Regions from separate parts of the Actinoallomurus sp. NPDC052274 genome, predicted to be linked through region 1. Evidence: riboswitches for the same ligand, from Rfam matches in the RefSeq annotation. Region 1 holds a riboswitch; the other holds the start of a gene.
The links. A riboswitch is a leader RNA that binds a small molecule or an ion and turns the genes downstream of it on or off. The one in region 1 is predicted to bind glycine.
Positions count from the first base shown of each region.

Region 2: it holds a riboswitch for glycine, as region 1 does, so the genes downstream of both, gcvP (aminomethyl-transferring glycine dehydrogenase) here and gcvT (glycine cleavage system aminomethyltransferase GcvT) in region 1, are expected to answer to the same signal.

Region 1 covers NZ_JBFAUT010000003.1:207,718-216,729, forward strand. The annotation lists gene lipA (lipoyl synthase) at 1-361, opposite strand, end outside; gene glyA (serine hydroxymethyltransferase) at 375-1,631, opposite strand; gene gcvH (glycine cleavage system protein GcvH) at 1,631-2,014, opposite strand; gene gcvT (glycine cleavage system aminomethyltransferase GcvT) at 2,011-3,117, opposite strand; glycine riboswitch at 3,285-3,382, opposite strand; gene AB0K82_RS04425 (site-2 protease family protein) at 3,685-4,983, shown strand; gene AB0K82_RS04430 (hypothetical protein) at 5,065-5,901, shown strand; gene AB0K82_RS04435 (ATP-dependent DNA ligase) at 5,905-7,434, opposite strand; gene AB0K82_RS04440 (hypothetical protein) at 7,645-8,448, shown strand.
Region 2 covers NZ_JBFAUT010000091.1:16,027-25,038, forward strand. The annotation lists gene AB0K82_RS41715 (MerR family transcriptional regulator) at 1-192, shown strand, start outside; gene AB0K82_RS41720 (glutathione S-transferase C-terminal domain-containing protein) at 239-1,243, shown strand; gene AB0K82_RS41725 (transposase) at 1,387-2,568, shown strand; partial or broken gene AB0K82_RS41730 (glutathione S-transferase family protein) at 2,607-2,780, shown strand; gene AB0K82_RS41735 (flippase-like domain-containing protein) at 2,802-5,480, opposite strand; gene AB0K82_RS41740 (hypothetical protein) at 5,559-6,419, opposite strand; glycine riboswitch at 6,543-6,640, shown strand; gene gcvP (aminomethyl-transferring glycine dehydrogenase) at 6,803-9,012, shown strand, end outside.

The DNA.
Region 1 (9,012 bases):
TGACGGTGGCATACCGCAGGCCCATCGTCTGGACGGATTCGGCGACGCGGCGGGGTTCGTCGGGGTCGTAGGCGGCGGGTTTGCCGGTGTCGATCTGGCAGAAGTCACAGCGGCGGGTGCATTGGTCTCCGCCGATGAGGAAGGTGGCCTCGCGGTCTTCCCAGCATTCGTAGATGTTGGGGCAGCCGGCTTCCTGGCAGACGGTGTGCAGGCCCTCGGAGCGGACCAGGTCGGTCAGCTCGCGGTATTGGGGGCCCATCGACAGCCGGGTCTTGATCCACGGCGGTTTGCGCTCGATCGGGGTCGCGGAGTTCCGCACCTCGACACGCAACAACTTCCGGCCCTCAGGAGCGATCGTCATCGTGCGTCATCCCTCACAGGCTTGGGTAGAGAGGGTGCTTGTCCGCCAGCTCGCGGACCCGGGCGGACAGCGCCGCGGAGTCGAACGACGGCTGCAGCGCCAGCGCGATGATGTCGGCGACCTCGGCGAAGTCGTCGGCACCGAACCCGCGGGTGGCGAGGGCGGGCGTGCCGATCCGCAGACCGGAGGTCACCATCGGCGGGCGCGGGTCGTTCGGCACGGCGTTGCGGTTGACCGTGATGCCGATGTCGTGCAGGCGGTCCTCGGCGTCCCGTCCCGTGATCTCCGAGTCGACCAGGTCGACCAGGACCAGGTGGACGTCGGTGCCGCCGGTCAGCACCTTGACCCCCGCCTTGGCGGCATCCTCGCGCAGGAGCCGGGCCGCGAGGATACGGGCGCCCTCGAGCGTCCGGGCCTGCCGCTCGGCGAACTCGTCGGTCGCGGCGATCTTCAGGGCGACGGCCTTCGCGGCGATGACGTGTTCGAGCGGGCCGCCCTGCGTGCCGGGGAACACCGCCGAGTTGATCTTCTTGGCGTACTCCTCACGGCAGAGGATGAGACCGCCGCGCGGGCCGCACAGCGTCTTGTGCGTCGTGGTCGTCACGACGTCGGCGTACGGCACCGGCGAGGGGTGCAGGCCCGCGGCGACCAGGCCGGCGAAGTGGGCCATGTCCACCATCAGCAGCGCCCCGGTCTCGTCGGCGACCCGGCGGAACGCGGCGAAGTCGAGCTGCCGCGGGTACGCGGACCAGCCGGCGATGATCATCTTCGGCCGGTACTCCTGGGCGAGCCGGGCGACCTCCTCCATGTCCACGAGGCCGTCGGGACCCACGTGGTAGGCGGCCACGTTGAACATCTTGCCGGAGTAGTTGATCCGCATGCCGTGGGTGAGGTGCCCGCCGTGCGCGAGGTCCAGGCCGAGAATCGTGTCCCCGGGCTCCAGCAGCGCGAAGTACACCGCGATGTTCGCCTGCGCGCCCGAATGGGGCTGCACGTTGGCGTGGTCCGCGCCGAACAGCGCCTTGGCGCGGTCGATCGCCAGTTGCTCGGTGACGTCGACGTACTCACATCCGCCGTAGTAGCGCCGCCCCGGGTAGCCCTCGGCGTACTTGTTCGTCATCACCGAGCCCTGCGCCTCGAGGACGCCGACGGGCGCGAAGTTCTCCGAGGCGATCATCTCCAGGGTCGACTGCTGCCGCCGCAACTCGTCCGTGATCGCGGCCGCGACGTCCGGGTCGACCTCGGACAGGGGCAGGTTCAAGAGGTTCATCACGCCTCCTCGATCAGCTTCGAGTAGGCCTGCGCGTCGAGCAGGTCGGCGGGGTCGTCATCGGTCCGCACCCGGAACAGCCACCCCTCGCCGTACGGGTCGGAGTTGATGGCGGCCGGATCCTCCTCAACGGCGGTGTTCACCGCGACGACCTCACCGGTGACGGGCGAATAGACGTCGCTCACCGACTTGGTCGACTCGGCCTCGCCACACGGCTCACCGGCCTCAACGGACGCGCCCTCCTGGGGCAGCGACACGTACACGATGTCACCCAGCGCGTCGGCCGCGTGGGCGGTGATGCCGACGGTCACCACGCCCTCCGACGGCTCGGTGACCCACTCGTGCTCCTGGGTGTAGTACAGCGTCTCGGGAACGGTGCTCACGAAGTCCTCCTGTAGAACGGCAGTGCGACCTTGTCGACCGGCTCGTGCTTACCGCGGATGTCCACCGCGAGGTCGGTGTCCTCGGCATGACCCGCGTCGATGTAGGCCATCGCGATGGGCTTGCCCAGCGTCGGGGACGGCGCGCCACTGGTCACGACGCCGCAGGGCGTACCGTCCGGCGTCACCACGTCGTACCCGTGGCGCGGGACGCGACGCCCCCGCCCGACGAGCCCCACGAGGGCGCGGCCCGGTGGCGTGTCGGCGCGGGCGGCCAGCGCGGCGCGGCCGACGAAGTCACCGGGCTTGTCGAGCTTGACGGTACGGCCGAGGCCGGCGTCGTACGGGGTCGTCTCGGCGGTCAGCTCGTTGCCGTACAGCGGCATGCCGGCCTCCAGCCGCAGTGTGTCCCGCGCGGACAGCCCGGCGGGCCGCAGGTCGTCGCCGCCGGCCTCCGTGACGGCGTTCCAGACGGCGACGGCGTCACCGGCCGCCACGAACAGCTCGAAACCGTCCTCGCCGGTGTAACCGGTGCGCGCGATCAGCGCGTCGATCCCGGCGACCTTGCCCGGCAGGATCGCGTAGTACTTGAGGTCGGCGAGCGCGGCGTCGGTGAGCGTCGCCAGGATGCCGTGGGCCTTCGGGCCCTGCACGGCGATGAGGGCGTACGCGCCGGAGCGGTCGTCGACGGTGGCCTTCTCGAACCCGTCCGCCCGCTCGGTCAGCTCGGCCCGTACGGTCGCGACGTTGGCGGCGTTCGCGACGACCATGTAGGTCTCCGGGGCGAGCCGGTACACGATCAGGTCGTCGAGCACGCCCCCGGCCGGGTCGACGATCATGGTGTAGCGCGCCCGGCCGACGGCGAGCACGGACAGGTGCCCGATGAGCGCGTGGTCGAGGGCCGCCCCGGCCTGCGGGCCGGTCACGAAGATCTCTCCCATGTGGGACAGGTCGAACAGGCCCGCGCCGGTGCGGACGGCCTGGTGCTCGGCGGTCTCGCTGCCGTACCGCAGCGGCATGAGGTAGCCGGCGAACTCGGTGATCATGGCGCCGAGCTCGGCGTGGACCTCGTGGAGTGGTGTTCTCTTGGCGTCCGGCGTGGACATCGGGGCAGGCTCCTATCACGCGGGCGGCCGGGAATCCCATCCTCCCATTGGCACGCGAAATGCGGTGGCGGTGCCCTCCCCCTCTGTCATCGGTGCCTGAGAGCTTCACCCCCTCGTCAGGGGCTTGCACCTTCGGCGGGAGCGTGGCTCCACTTTCCAGAGGTCGCCTGGTCCGCGCGGTTCGTGTGGCCTGAGAGGTTCCGGGGAGGGGTTGCTCCTTCGGCGTACCTCGCTGGCAACGAGGTCACTCTCCCGCACGGGATCAACGGCATGGCCAGGCTAGCAGGACCTTCCGGGAGACGGAATCGAGCGCGGGCCGCTCCGCAGGCGGCGCGGGGAGCCCCGAGGCATCACCCGGCCGGTCGCCGGGCCCCGCACGGACGACGGGCCGGGCAGGAGGGCGTACACGCGCCCGGGACGGCCCTCGGGCACGGGTTTTCGGCATACGCTTGACCGGTCGAGATCTCGGAGGCCCTCGGTGAGCGTGCGCGACACGGTGCGCGGAGCGGCCTGCCGCGGAGCCCGGTGGGCGCCCGCGGTGCGACGGGTGAGGAGCGTGTGCGGGCAATGAGCGTGCTTTTCGTGGTGGGCATCGTCGTCTTCTTCCTCGGGCTGCTCGCCTCGATCGCCCTGCACGAACTGGGCCACATGTCCTTCGCCAAGCTCTTCGGCGTCCGCGTGCCGCAGTTCATGGTCGGGTTCGGGCCCACGATGTGGTCACGGCGCAAGGGCGAGACCGAGTACGGCGTCAAGTGGATCCCGCTCGGCGGCTACATCCGGATGATCGGGATGCTGCCGCCCCGCCGGGGCGACGCGCCCGGGACGGTCCGCCAGGGGTCCACCGGTCCGTTCCAGGGGCTGATCGAGTCGGCGCGCGGCGCCGCCCTGGAGGAGGTCGGCCCCGGCGACGAGGACCGCGTCTTCTACCGCAAGAAGTGGTGGCAGAAGGTCATCATCATGTTCGCCGGGCCGTTCATGAACATCCTGCTGGCGTTCGTGTTCATCAGCGTCGTCGTCATGGGGATCGGCATCTCGACCCTGCAGCCGGTGATCGACTCGGTCTCCAAGTGCACGATCCCGGCCGCGCAGGCGGGCCGTGACTGCCAGGCTGGCGACCCGGTGACCCCGGCGGTACGCGCGGGGCTGCGGCCCGGCGACCGGATCGTTTCCTACGAAGGCCACCGGATCCACACGTACGCGCAGTTGCAGGGCCTGATCCGGGGGTCCGGCGGCCGTACGGTCCCGGTCGTCGTCCACCGCGGCGGCCAGGACATTCCGCTGAGCGTGCCGGTGACCACCAACCAGATGCAGTCGCTGACCGACCCGGACAAGACCGAGACCGTCGGGTTCCTCGGGATCAGCCCGACGAGCGCCCGCGAGCGGCAGGGCCCGGGCGTGGTCGTGAGCACGATGACCGACCTGACCAAGCACACCTTCGGGTCGCTGATCGACATGCCGAAGAAGATGGTCGGGGTCTGGAACGCGGCGTTCAGCGACAAGAAGCGCGACCCGAACGGGCCGATCGGCGTCGTCGGCGCCAGCCGGATCGGCGGGGAGATCGCCGCCTCGAAGGAGCCGGGCCTGGACAAGCTCGCGTTCTTCCTGATGATGCTGGGTACGGTCAACTTCGCGGTCGGCATGTTCAACCTCGTGCCGCTGCTGCCGCTGGACGGCGGACACATCGCGGGCGCGCTGTGGGAGGCGGTGAAGAAGGGCATCGCCCGGGTGGCCCGCAGGCCCGACCCCGGCCACGTCGACGTGGCGAAGGCGCTCCCGCTCACGTACGCGATGGCCGCGGTGATCATCACGATGGGCGCTCTGCTGATCTACGCGGATCTGGTGAATCCGGTACGCCTGAACGGCTGACGGTCTCGGCGGCTCCCGAGCCGGCAGTGACCACCGACGTCAAGCGTTATCACAGACCGGAATAGGTCATGATGAGGACGTATGACGTCGGGGGCCAACGTGAAGGGACTGTTCACCGAGCGGGTCGTCCAGAGCGGGCGGCTGCCGCTGTTCTGCTTTTTCGTGGCGTTCATCGTCACGTTCGTCATCGTGCGCATCAACGTGCGGCTGATCCGCGCCAAGGTCCGCTGGTGGTTCAAGAACGTCGAGGTCGGTGACCTCCACATCCACCACGTGGTGTTCGGCGTCGTGCTGATGCTCATCGGCGGGGTGGCCGGGTTCTGCATCCCGGACGCCTACACGGGCTGGTACGCCCTCGCGGCCTCCGTCTTCGGGGTGGGGGCCGCCCTCGTCCTCGACGAGTTCGCGCTCATCCTGCACCTGCGCGACGTCTACTGGATGGAGGAGGGGCGCGCCTCCGTCGACGCGGTGTTCATCGCGGTCGCGGTGACGGGCCTGATCCTGGTGGGCGTCCGCCCGATCTGGCTCAGCGACGTCCATGATCTGCGGCCGGACGCGACCGTCTCCGTCGGCGTCTTCCTGGTCGTCCTCGCCAACATCCTCATCAACCTCGGCCTGGCCATCGTGACCCTCTTCAAGGGCAAGATCTGGACCGGGCTGCTGGGCCTGTTCCTGCCGGTGGTGCTCATCTTCAGCGCGTTCCGGCTGGCCCGGCCGGGCTCCCCGTGGGCCCGCTGGAGGTACCGGCCGGGCACGCGGAAGTTCCGGCGGGCGCTCCGCCGTGAGCAGCGCATCCGCCGTCCGATGATCCGGGCGAAGATCTGGGTCCAGGAGTTCATCGCGGGCCGCCACGATCTGATCGCCCACGAACGGACCGTCAGCCCCCGGCGCCGTCTGGACCGCGGCGGCCGCCCGTAGTGATCAGACCGGGAAAGGGGCGACGGCGCGCACGTCGGCGAAGGTGTCGGCCTCGGCGGCGGTCTTGTCCGGGCGGTGGCGGAGCACCCGCGCGAACCGCAGCGCCAGTCCGCCGGGATAGCGCGGGCTGCGCTGCACGCCGTCGAAGGCGATCTCGACGACGAGCTCTGGCCGTACGTAGACCGTGTAGTCGTCGCGGTGCGTCTCCAGCGCGAGCAGCCGCTCGGTCTGCCAGGCCAGCATCTCGTCGGTCAGGCCCTTGAACGTCTTGCCCAGCATCACGAACCCGCCGGTCTCCGGGTCGCGGGCCCCGAGGTGCAGGTTGGACAGCTTGCCCCGGCGGCGCCCGTTGCCCCACTCGACGGCCAGGACGACCAGGTCGAGCGTGTGGCGGGGCTTCACCTTGATCCACCCGGCGCCGCGCCGGCCGGCGGTGTACGGCGTGTCGAGGGACTTGACCAGCACGCCTTCGTGACCGTGCGCGAGGGCGTCGTCGAAGAACGCGCGGGCCTCGTCGACGGAGGCGGTGACCAGCCGCGGCATGCGCAGCGCCTCGGGGACGACCCGGACCAGCGCCTCGTTGCGCTCGGCGCCCGGCAGGTCGATCAGGTCCTCGCCGTCGAGGTGCAGCACGTCGAACAGGAACACCGACAGGGGAACGTCCTGCCCGCCGCCCGGTCGTACGCCGTGGCTGGCGGCACGGGCCGAGGTGACCTGGAACGGGTGGGGCCGGCCGTCGTCGCGCAGTGCGATGAGCTCACCGTCGAGGACGGCGGTGTGGGCGGGCAGCGCGCCGAGCGCGGTGACGATCTCCGGCAGCCGCCCGGTGATGTCGTCGAGCGTGCGGGTGAACAGGCGCACCTCGCCCTCGGACACGTGCGCCTGGACCCGGATGCCGTCGAGCTTCCACTCCACGGCGGCGGGGCTCACCTTCTCCAGCGCCGCCTCGACGGACGGCGCACTGGCGGCGAGCATCGGCTTGACCGGGCGCCCGACCTCCAGGCCGAACGCGCGCAGCCCCTCCCGGCCCTCGGACAGCGCCGCGTCGGCCACCGCGCCGAGCGAGCCGCGGAACATCACGGCACGGCGCACGTCGGCCGCCGGCACGTCGGCCGCGGCGGCGATGGCGTCGGCCATCACGCCGTCGAGAGCGCCCTGGCGCAACTCGCCGGAGAGCAGACGGAGGAGGAAACTCTGCTCGGCGGTGGTCGCTCGGGAGAACAATTCTCCCACCAACTGTCGCCGGGCGGTGACGGAACCCTTACCCGAGACCGCGCCGATCGCGGTGAACGCGGCGTCGACCTCGTCCACGGTGAGGGCCGCCTCCGTCGCGGCGGGCGGCAGGTCGCGAAGCGTCGCCCAGCCGACGCCGATCTGGCGTTGCGGCAGCTCACCGGAGAGATACGCCACCGCGATCGCCGTCTCCTCCGGCTCGGCGTCCCGTAGGCAGGCGGCGAGCAGCTCGATCTTGGCGCGTCGGCCGGACGTCGCGGCGACGGCCCGTGAGGTCTCGGTGATCTCGCTCAACAGCACATTCCATTCTGACGCCGGGGACCGACAATCGGGTGAGCCCGTCCCGGAGGACCGGCGGCCGGGCACCGGTGGCCGGAGGAGGAGGCGAAGAACGGCATGGCGTCACACTTGCCGGACACGTATGAGTCTGGTTTTGGAGTGGAATCGCCGGTTACGGTCGCATCGAGCCGACATCCCGGGCCGTCCGGGGAACACGAGTGGGGAGAAGGATTGGGACTGCCGCGGCTGCCGGAACCGTTCCACCGGGTCTACTCGCCCCCGGAGGCGCCGAGGGCGAAGAGCCGCCGGCCGCGTACGGCCGGTGTCGTGGCCGCCGCGTTCGTCGTGGTGGCGATGGGCCTCGCCGCCGTGGCCGTCCTCGTGTTCGGCCGTGGGGGAGCCCGCCCGGGGGCGGCGCCGGCCCGCTCCCATCCGGCCACGGCCCGCTCCCATCCGGCCACGGCCCGCTCCCATCCGGCCACGGCCGGTTCCCGGGCGGCCGACACGCCCGCGAGGACCGCGCAGCCGCCGGTGTTCGCGAGCCTGCCGCAGGCGTGCTCGATCCTGCCCGCCGACACGGTACGGCGGCTGGTGCCGACGGCCGCCCCGAAGATCGACAAGATGGGTGCGGAGACGGCGGGCGTCTGCAAGTACTCGATGACCGACGGGGGCCGCTACCGCGCCGTACAGGTCGACGCGCGGGCGTTCCTGCCCAAGTACATGCACGACCAGGCCACCGGTATGACCGTCTGGTCGTTCGAGGCGCAGTGGCGGCAGGCGCAGAAGGACCGGACGGCCGACACGAGCTCGCTGCGCCGGATCGGCGGCCTCGGCGACGCGGCGTTCGAGCGGTTCTGGATCGACCGGGACGTGCGGATCGCGGTCGGGGAGGCCACCGTGCGGTACCGCGACATCATCCTGCGGGTCCAGTACACCGAGGAGCAGCCGGCCGACAAGGACCGGCCCGCCGCCGAGCAGCGGTGCCTGGCCGACGCCATCGCGGCCGCCCGCGCGGGCCTGGCCTCGCTGCACTGATCCCGGACCGGCACCGGTGCCGACACCCGGGAATGTCCGAAAAATGAGTGAAACGGCTTCTTGTCGGCGTTCGATGCTTGATTTCGCGTGAGGTGGTCGCCTCTCGCTTGAGTCGTGCCTTGTGCGACTCTCGCGGCCGCCCATCGGCCGATTCGGCGTGACCGGCCACTCATCCGCGCATAACGACCGATGTGGGGCGGAGAAGCGCGCTTGGTCGGGGTTGCGCTCGCGGGTGTCGACCGTCTCGATCGCGGTGACATGGCAGGTCAGCGCGCATGTCCACGGTGCGCGTCGGGCGGTGTCGGTTGTGCGGCAAATCCGCTTAATGGGACCAAGGTCGGCTGATTCCCTACTCGTTGAGAATGGCGGTATGGCCGATCCGACTAAGCGTCCATCTCGCACCGTAATCATTTCATCAAGAGCATAGAGACTTAGGTCGCGGTGTCGGTGATGGGGGAATGAGGGGAACGGTGGCGATGCCGGCAGCCAGGGAGCAGTCCGGGCTGCCGCTGACATCAAGGGGGTACTTATGAGGGTCGAACTCCTGACCCTGACAACCGCTTC
Region 2 (9,012 bases), on a different contig from region 1:
GAGTGCACGTCCCCCGACGAGGTCGTCGATCTGGTGCAGGGCGGACAGGGGGTGTTCGGGATCGCGCTGGGACGGGTATGGCAGGAGGTCGAGGGCAGCCTCGCGGAGATGCCGGCCGAACGCGCGCACGCGGGCGGCGACAGCCCCCACGACGAGCTGGCCCGCCGCCGGCGGGTGCGCAAGACCGGCTGACCCCCTGGACCCGTTTGTTCCCCCGATCTCAGCGAGAGCGAGCGCATTGAGCCTCACCCAGCAGCAGGACGACAAGGAGTTCACCCGGTCGCCGAGCCACTTCGCCGACCGCATCACCGCCGACGGCTCCTCGCCGTGGCGGGTCGAGGCGGGCCGGTACCGCCTGGTGGTCAGCCGCGCCTGCCCCTGGGCCAGCCGCGCGTTGATCGTCCGTCGGCTCCTGGGGCTGGAGGACGCGATCTCCGTCGGGGTCACCGACCCGATCCAGGACGAGCGCAGCTGGCGGTTCACGCTCGACGCCGACGACCGTGATCCGGTCCTCGGCATCCGCTTCCTGTCCGAGGCGTACGCCAAGGCCGAGCCGGACTACGACGGCGGCGTGAGCGTTCCGGCGATCGTCGACGTGCCCAGCGGGCGGCTCGTCACCAACGACTACCAGCAGATCACGCTGGACCTGTCCACCGAGTGGACCGCCCACCATCGGCCCGGCGCGCCGGACCTGTACCCCGAGCGACTGCGGGACGAGATCGACGCCGTCAACGCCGAGGTCTTCCGCGACGTCAACAACGGCGTCTACATGGCGGGCTTCTCCCGGGACCAGGAGTCGTACGAGGGTCACGTCCACCGGCTGTTCGAGCGGCTCGACGCCCTGTCCGAGCAGCTCCAGGGCCGCCGCTACCTCGTCGGCGACACGATCACCGAGGCCGACATCCGGCTGTTCGTCACCCTGGTCCGGTTCGACGCCGTCTACCACGGCCACTTTAAGTGCAACCGCAGCAAGCTGACCGAGCTGCCGGTGCTGTGGGCGTACGCCCGCGACCTCTTCCAGACGCCGGGCTTCGGCGACACGGTGGACTTCGACCACATTAAGCGGCACTACTACTACGTCCATCACGAGATCAACCCGACGCGGATCGTGGCGGTCGGGCCAGTTCTAAGCGGTTGGGCAACACCGCACGGCCGCGAGAAACTCGGTGGGCGTCCCTTCGGTGAAGGTACGCCGCCCGGCCCTGTTCCCTTCGTCGAACGCGTCCCCAGCCTGGAGCGATAGGGAGCCGGCTGCCCACCGCTACGGAAGAGGGCCTCCTCTCACGTAAGCATCGTGGCTAGATCCGCAGGACGGTGGAGAGATGCCCTACGACACGCGGGCGGATAGCTCACGTGTAATCAACGGTAATGCTACAGTCACGTATTGTGAAACTAGTCGTGCAGGTAAAGCTACTGCCTACGCCCGAGCAGGCGGCGGCATTGGAGGCTACCCTGCACGTTTGCAATGCTGCTGCGGGGCACGCCTCGCAGACTGCGTTCCAGCGGAAGGTGTTCGCGCGGACCGCGTTGCAGAAGCTGTTGTATGCCGAAATGAAGGGGCGTGGTCTGTCGGCGCAGCCAGCATTACATGTGATCCGAAAAACCGCCGACGCCTATATCGCTCTACACGCCCAGATCCGAGCGGGACTGCTCGGTCAGGAAGACTCGGCCGCGCGTGCTCGGGCAACCAGCAAGCCGGTCTCCTTCCGTCCGGATGCGGCGCAGCCGTTCGATGATCGGTGCTTGTCGTGGCAGATGGATGCCCGCACGGTGTCGATTTGGACGGTGCGAGGTCGGCACAAGGACGTTGCCTTCACAGGTGAGCCATCGCAGCTTGAAACTCTGGCCGAGCATCGCAAGGGCGAGAGTGATCTGGTTTGCCGGAACGGGAAGTGGCTCCTTCTGGCCACCTGTGATGTGCCTGAGACGCCGCTGAACGGGAGTCCGACCGACTGGATCGGGGTCGATCGTGGGATCGTGAACCTCGCCACCACAAGCGACGGAGACAACCACCAAGGGCGTGGGTTGCAGCGGTACCGGCGGCGCATGGCCGCAGTGCGTGCCCAACTGCAGGCCAAGGAGACCAAGTCCGCTAAACGGAAGCTGAAGCGGCGGGCGCGTCGGGAGGCGCGATATGCCGCGCATGTGAACCATAAGATCGCTAAGACGATCGTGGCTGATGCCCAACGCACCGGTCGCGGCATCGCTTTGGAAGACCTCCAGGGGATCCGCGATCGGGTACGGCTCATGCGGCACCAGCGAGCCACCCTCTCGTCTTGGCCGTTCCACCAGTTGGGCGAGTTCGTCGCTTATAAAGCCTGCCGGGCTGGTGTGCCGGTGCAACTGGTGGATGCGGCCTACACCTCGCAGACATGCCCGCGCTGTGGACATGTGTCGCGTAAGAACCGGCCTTGCCGGGATGACTTCTGTTGTGTGGTCTGCGGGCTCGCTGGCCCAGCGGACTTCATCGCCGCCGTGAACGTGCGCGCACGGGCACGGACGGCGTGGGCGTTCGTCAACGCGCCCGATGCGGCCGCGTCACCGTCTCCAAGTCAGGGGCAGTCGTGAGCCGTAAGCCCATCCTTAATGGCGGGTAGTTGACGCGGCACTACTACTACGTCCATCACGAGATCAACCCGACGCGGATCGTCGCGGTCGGCCCGGACCCGCGCGGCTGGCTGACGCCGCACGGCCGCGAGGAGCTCGGCGGCCGGCCCTTCGGCGACGGCACCCCGCCCGGTCCCGTCCCCGCCGCCGAACGCGTGCCCGACCTGGGCTGACGGCCGATGACCGGATGACGGTCAGAGCGCCTCTTTGCGCTGCAGGTAGGACAGCGACGCCCAGCCGGGCAGCACGGGCAGCCAGAACGTGTGCAGCCGGAACAGCAGCACCGCCGAGGTCGCCGTGCCGGCCGGCAGCCCGGCGAGCGTCAATCCCAGCGACAGCGCGCCCTCCACGGCGCCGAGCCCGCCGGGGGTGGGCGCGGCCGAGCCGAGCGCGTTGCCGGTGAGGAACACCACCGCGACGGTCGTCAGGCTCAGCGAGCCGCCGAACGCCCGGATCGACGCGTCCAGGCAGGCGACGAACGCGACCGTGAGCAGGATCGTGCCGCCCAGGCCCGTGGCGAGCTTCTTCGGCGACTGGAGCACGTCCAGCAGGCGGGGGAGCACCCCGGAGAACATCGAGCGCATCCGCGCGGCGACGAGCCGCCGCAGCGGCCCGACCGACAGAACGATGATCGCCAGCACGGCCGCCGCGAGCAGCGAGATGATGATGATCCGCGACGGCGGTAGTGACGGACCGTAGTTGCTTCCGGTGATGTAGCCGAACAGCGCCAGCATCAGGATGTGCGAGCCCATGCCCGTCAGCTGTGAGGCGCCGACGCTCGCGGCCGCCTGGCCGGCCGGCACGCCCGCCCGCTGGAGGTAGCGCGTGTTCACTGCGATGCCGCCGACCGCCGCGGGCGCGACCAGCTTGACGAAGGACGAGACGAGCTGCACCAGGATGGTCCGGCCCAGCGAAAGCCGTTCCGGCACGAACCCCATCAGCATCAGGGCCGCGGCCAGGTAGCTGGCGGCCGAGGCCAGCGCGCCGACCGCGAACCACCGCAGGTCCGCGTGGGCCACGAGGTGAGGCAAGTTCACGTTGCCGAGCTGGGACAGCAGCAGGTACGCGCCGACCGTCCCGGCGATCACGCTCAGCAGGGTGCGCGGCCGGAACCGGTCGAGCCGCAGCGGCTGGGCCGCCGTCACGAGTTCCGGCCGCAGTGCGCGGATCTGCTCCCGGATCCGGCTCAGCAGCTTCTTGTCCCTGCGGAGCGCGTTCCTCGTCGACCGGGCGAGTACGACCTTCTGCAGCAGGGGCACGGCCGCGCCGAGGGTCTCCACGCCGAGCACCCCGGCGGCCGTGCGCACGGCCCGCTCGGCGCCGACGCGCAGCGCCAGCTCGGTCAGCAACTGCGCCAGGTCGACGCGCAGGACGAGGTCGCCGGCCGCGGTCTCGCCGCCCCGCAGGTCGACCAGGTACGGCCGGCCGGCCTCGTCGACGAGGATGCTCTCACTCACCAGCCGGCGGTGCGCGAGGCGCCGGCCCTGCAGCAGCTTCAGCTGGGTCCAGATCCCGGCGAGCAGCTCGTCGGTCAGCTCCTCGTCGGGCAGGTCGGCGAGGAGCCGGCCCGGGACGTGCTCGTAGGCGAGCAGGGCGGCCTCACTGCCCACCTCCGAGGTCGCCAGCAGCCGCGGCGTCGACGCGCCCGCCGCCGTCGTGGCGTAGGACATCAGCGACTCCTGCTCCAGGGAGCGGCGCAGCGACCGGATCGTACGGCGCGGCATCTCACCGCGCAGTCGCGCCCGCCGCCACAGGCGGTACAGCAGACCGGCCGTCTGCTGATCGCGGTCGAGCACCGTGACGTCGACGGACCGGCCGTCCGCGAGCGCCGCCGCGTAGCGACGGGTGTCCTCGGGGCCGTCGCCCAGGCGCGCGGCGCGGACCGGCACCAGCCCGACGCGCCGGAGCGCGGCCACCACGGCGTCACCGGGCGGGCGGATGCTCGGCGAGCCGACCGCGTACAGGGTGCCGTAACCGACGGCGCGGCCGATGAGATACGTCGTCAGCACCGCGAGCGGAGTGATCGCGCCGGTGGTCAGCGACGCGACCGCGTCCAGGCCGATCACGCTCCAGGTCACGAGCTGCCATCGGGTGCGGCCGCCCAGGCCGACCGCGGTGACGTAGGCGATGACGGGCGTGATGTCGATGTGGGCCGGCCCGGGGAACCACCCGCCGTGCCGCTTCCACGTCAGGTACCAGGCGAGATCGCGCATGCCCGCCGCCGTCATCCACGAGTCCAGGCTGAGGGAGACGAACAGCGCGGCCACCGCGGCGACAACGCCGATCACCACCCGCAGCCCGTCCCGGCCGATGACGCGGGCCACGCCGAAGGCGACCGGGACGGCCAGGACGCCGATGCCGGAGGCCAGGTTGGCGAGGGTGAGGAGCAGGTGCGGTGCCCGCTCGGTGCCGTTGGCGATGTCGGAGGCCAGCCCGCTGGTCGTGTGCCGCGCGATGTGGGCCAGCACGAGAATGAGCCCGATCATGCCCACCGTCAGCAGGAAGCGGATGGCGTCGGACGGGCGCCGGATCCGCCGCGGCAACGACGGCTCGGCGACCGGCACCTCCGTGACTGGCACCTCCGTGACCTTGACCTCGGCGGCCGGGTCCTCCGTGACCGGGACCTCGGCCGAGACCCTGGCTGCGCGCTCCTCGGCGGCCGGGTCCGCCGCTCCGGGGTCCTCCGCTCCGGGGTCCTCGGCGGCCGGAACCTGGGCTGCCGGGGCCTCGGCGACCGGGTCGTCGGCCGCCGGCCGGGCGCCCGCGACCTCTTCGTCGGCCCGGCTCGCCGCGTCCACGACGTCGTTATCGGCGGACGGGGGCGACTTGCCGGGGACCGTGCGGTCGGGGCCGGGGGATTCGTTCACGGACACGCACTGAATCCTCCCAGGCCATCGCCCGGAGTGCGCGAGAGGTGTCCGATGTGTCGCCCGATGGATGCCTCGCGCCGATCACTGTACGGACGCGTCAGGCCGCGGCATGGCCATCGCGTTGGGAAAGGGCAGGCCGCCGCCCTCGATGATCCTTCGTGCCAGCGGCCGGAGCAGGTCGGCCAGCCGGGCCGCGCCGTCCGGGCCGAGGGCGTCGAGGGGCGGGCGGGCGAGCCGGTCGGTCACGTCCTCGATCGCCTCGCGCTCGGCGCGCCCGTGAGGGGTGGGGGCGCCGTCGCCGTCGCCGTCGAGGAGCCCACGGGCGCGCAGCCGCCCGGCGGCGGACGCCCACTCCTCGTCGGTCCAGCCCCGATGGTCGCGCTGCTCGGGCGGGGTGAGACCGAGCGCGCCCGAGAGGACGTTCGCCTCGCAGCCGTCGATGCCCGCGGTGAGCAGGGCGGCGATATGCCCGTCGCCGCGAAACTCCCGGAGCGCGGTCGCGGCGTGCCACAGCGCCAGGTGCGGCTCGGCCGGCCGGGGGAGCGCCGCGTGCGCCGCGAACATGACGCGACCCGCGACGGGTGACGCCTCGACCGCCCGTCCCGCGAGGGCGGCTGCCTCGGCGACGGCGGGCTCGTCGATCAGATCGCCCGCCAGGCGGCGCAGGGCGCGGTCGGCGACGGCCGTCCGGGCGGCCAGGACCGCCGCCGGTGAGGAGCGGCGCCAGACGTCCGGGATCGCGCGGGCCACCATGCGCGGCGCGAAATTGTGGAACGCCGCCGTCACCACCTCGGCCGGGGCGGTGCCGAGGGCGGCGGCCCGGGAGGCGAAATAGCCCCGCCAGAAGCCCGTCAGACCGGCCTCGGCGTAGGCGTCCCGCGCCTCGGGAACGAAATAGACGAACGCGTGACAACACTCGATCAGCCGCCAGGTCTCGTCCATCGCGTCTCCTCACGCACGGGAACCGGGAAGGCCGATCGTCGCACGGAGATCACCGCGAGGGGAGGGACACATGATCGCGACCGGTATGCGGCCACGTGTCCTCCGGTAGGGTGGAATGGCCGTCGACCTCGTACGGGAGAGTCCTCGCACAGTGTGGTGCGGGGCGCCGAAGGAGCAACCCTCCCCGGAACCTCTCAGGCACAAAGGACCGTACGAACGAGGCACCTCTGGAAAGCAGGACCGGTGATCCACGCCGGGCCTCACCGAAGGTGCAAGCCGCGCCCCGGCGCGGTGAAGCTCTCAGGTTCACCTGACAGAGGGGGAGACCGGCCACCGGCCTGCCCGGTGGTGGCTGCGCATCCATCGCACCAGGAGGCTCCCCAATGACCGAGGTTCCCTTCGCCGATCGGCACATCGGGCCGTCCCGCACCGACCGCGACGAGATGGCGGGGGCCGTCGGGTTCCCCAGCGTCCAGGCCCTCGTCGACGCCGCCGTGCCCACGGCGATCCGTACCGACCGGCCGCTGGACCTGCCTCCGGCGCTGACCGAGGTCGAGGCGCTGGCCCGGCTGCGCGAGCTGGCCGCCGAGAACCAGGTCCTCACCTCGATGATCGGCCTCGGCTACTACGGCACGGTGACGCCCGGCGTGATCCTCCGCAACGTTCTGGAGAATCCCGGCTGGTACACCGCCTACACGCCGTACCAGCCGGAGATCTCCCAGGGGCGTCTCGAGGCGCTGCTGAACTTCCAGACCGTCGTGAGCGACCTGATCGGGCTGCCGGTCGCCAATGCCTCCCTCCTGGACGAGGGCACCGCCGCCGCCGAGGCGATGACGCTCGCGCACCGCGCCGCCAAGGCGGGGGACACCTTCCTGGTCGACGCGGACGTACTGCCGCAGACGATCGAGGTCGTCCGCACCCGCGCGGTGCCGCTGGGCCTCGAGGTCGTCGTCGCCGACCTGTCCGAGGGTCTGCCGGACGGTGACTTCTTCGGGGTCCTGCTGCAGTACCCGGGCGCGAGTGGTGCCGTACGCGACCTGTCGCCGGTGACGCAGGCCGCGCACGAGCGCGGCGCGCAGGTCGTCGTGGCCGCGGACCTGCTGGCCCTGACCGTGCTCAGGGCGCCGGGGGAGTTCGGCGCGGACATCGCGGTGGGCACGTCCCAGCGGTTCGGCGTGCCGTACGGCTTCGGCGGACCGCACGCCGGCTACATGGCCGTACGGGAGGGGCTGCAGCGGCAGTTGCCCGGCCGTCTCGTCGGCGTGTCCCTCGACGTGGACGGGAACCCGGCGTACCGCCTGGCGCTGCAGACCCGTGAGCAGCACATCCGCCGGGAGAAGGCCACCAGCAACATCTGCACCGCCCAGGTGCTGCTGGCGGTCATGGCGAGCATGTACGCCGTCTACCACGGCCCGGAGGGGCTGCGCGGCATCGCCGAGCGGGTGCACGCGCACGCCGTGCGCCTCGCGGGCGGGCTCACGGCGCTCGGCGCCGAGATCGTGCATGGGACGTACTTCGACACCGTGCTCGCCCGGGTGCCGGGCCGGGCCGAGGAGGTCGTACGCCGGGCGTCCGAGCGCGGCGTCAACCTGCGCCTCGTGGACGCCGACCACGTCGGGATCGCCTGCGACGAGACGACGACCGACGAGCACGTGACCGAGGTGTGGCGGGCGTTCGGCCTGGCCGACGAGGACGTGCCGTCCGTCCACGCGGAGGCCGTGCTGCCCCCGGCGCTCCGCCGGGAGAGCGACTACCTGACCCACCCGGTCTTCCACGCGCACCGCTCGGAGACGGCGATGCTGCGCTACCTGCGCCGCCTCCAGGACAAGGACATCGCGCTGGACCGCTCGATGATCCCGCTGGGCTCCTGCACGATGAAGCTCAACGCCACCACCGAGATGGAGCCGATCACCTGGCCGGAGTTCGCGCAGATCCACCCGTTCGCGCCGCTCGACCAGGCACGCGGCTACGTCCGGCTGATCGGGGAGCTGGAGACGTGGCTGGCCGAGATCACCGGGTACGCCCGGGTGTCGGTGCAGCCGAACGCCGGCTCCCAGGGCGAGCTGGCCGGGCTCCTCGCCGTGCACGGCTACCACGCCGCCCGCGGTGAGGGCCACCGCGACGTGTGCCTGATCCCGTCCTCCGCGCACGGCACCAACGCCGCCAGCGCGGTGATGGCCGGGATGCGCGTGGTCGTCGTCAAGAGCACCGACCACGGCGACATCGACCTCGACGACCTGCACGCCAAGATCGAGAAGCACCGCGACCGGCTCGCGGCGATCATGGTGACGTATCCCTCGACGCACGGGATCTACGAGGAGACGATCACCGAGGTCTGCAAGAGCGTGCACGACGCGGGCGGTCAGGTGTACGTGGACGGGGCCAACCTCAACGCCCTGGTCGGCCTGGCCCGGCTCGGGGAGTTCGGCGCGGACGTCTCCCACCTGAACCTGCACAAGACCTTCTGCATCCCGCACGGCGGCGGCGGCCCGGGCGTCGGTCCGGTGGGCGTGCGCGAGCACCTGGTGCCGTTCCTGCCCAACCACCCGCTGCGGCCGGAGGCCGGCCCCGAGACGGGCAGCGGCCCGATCTC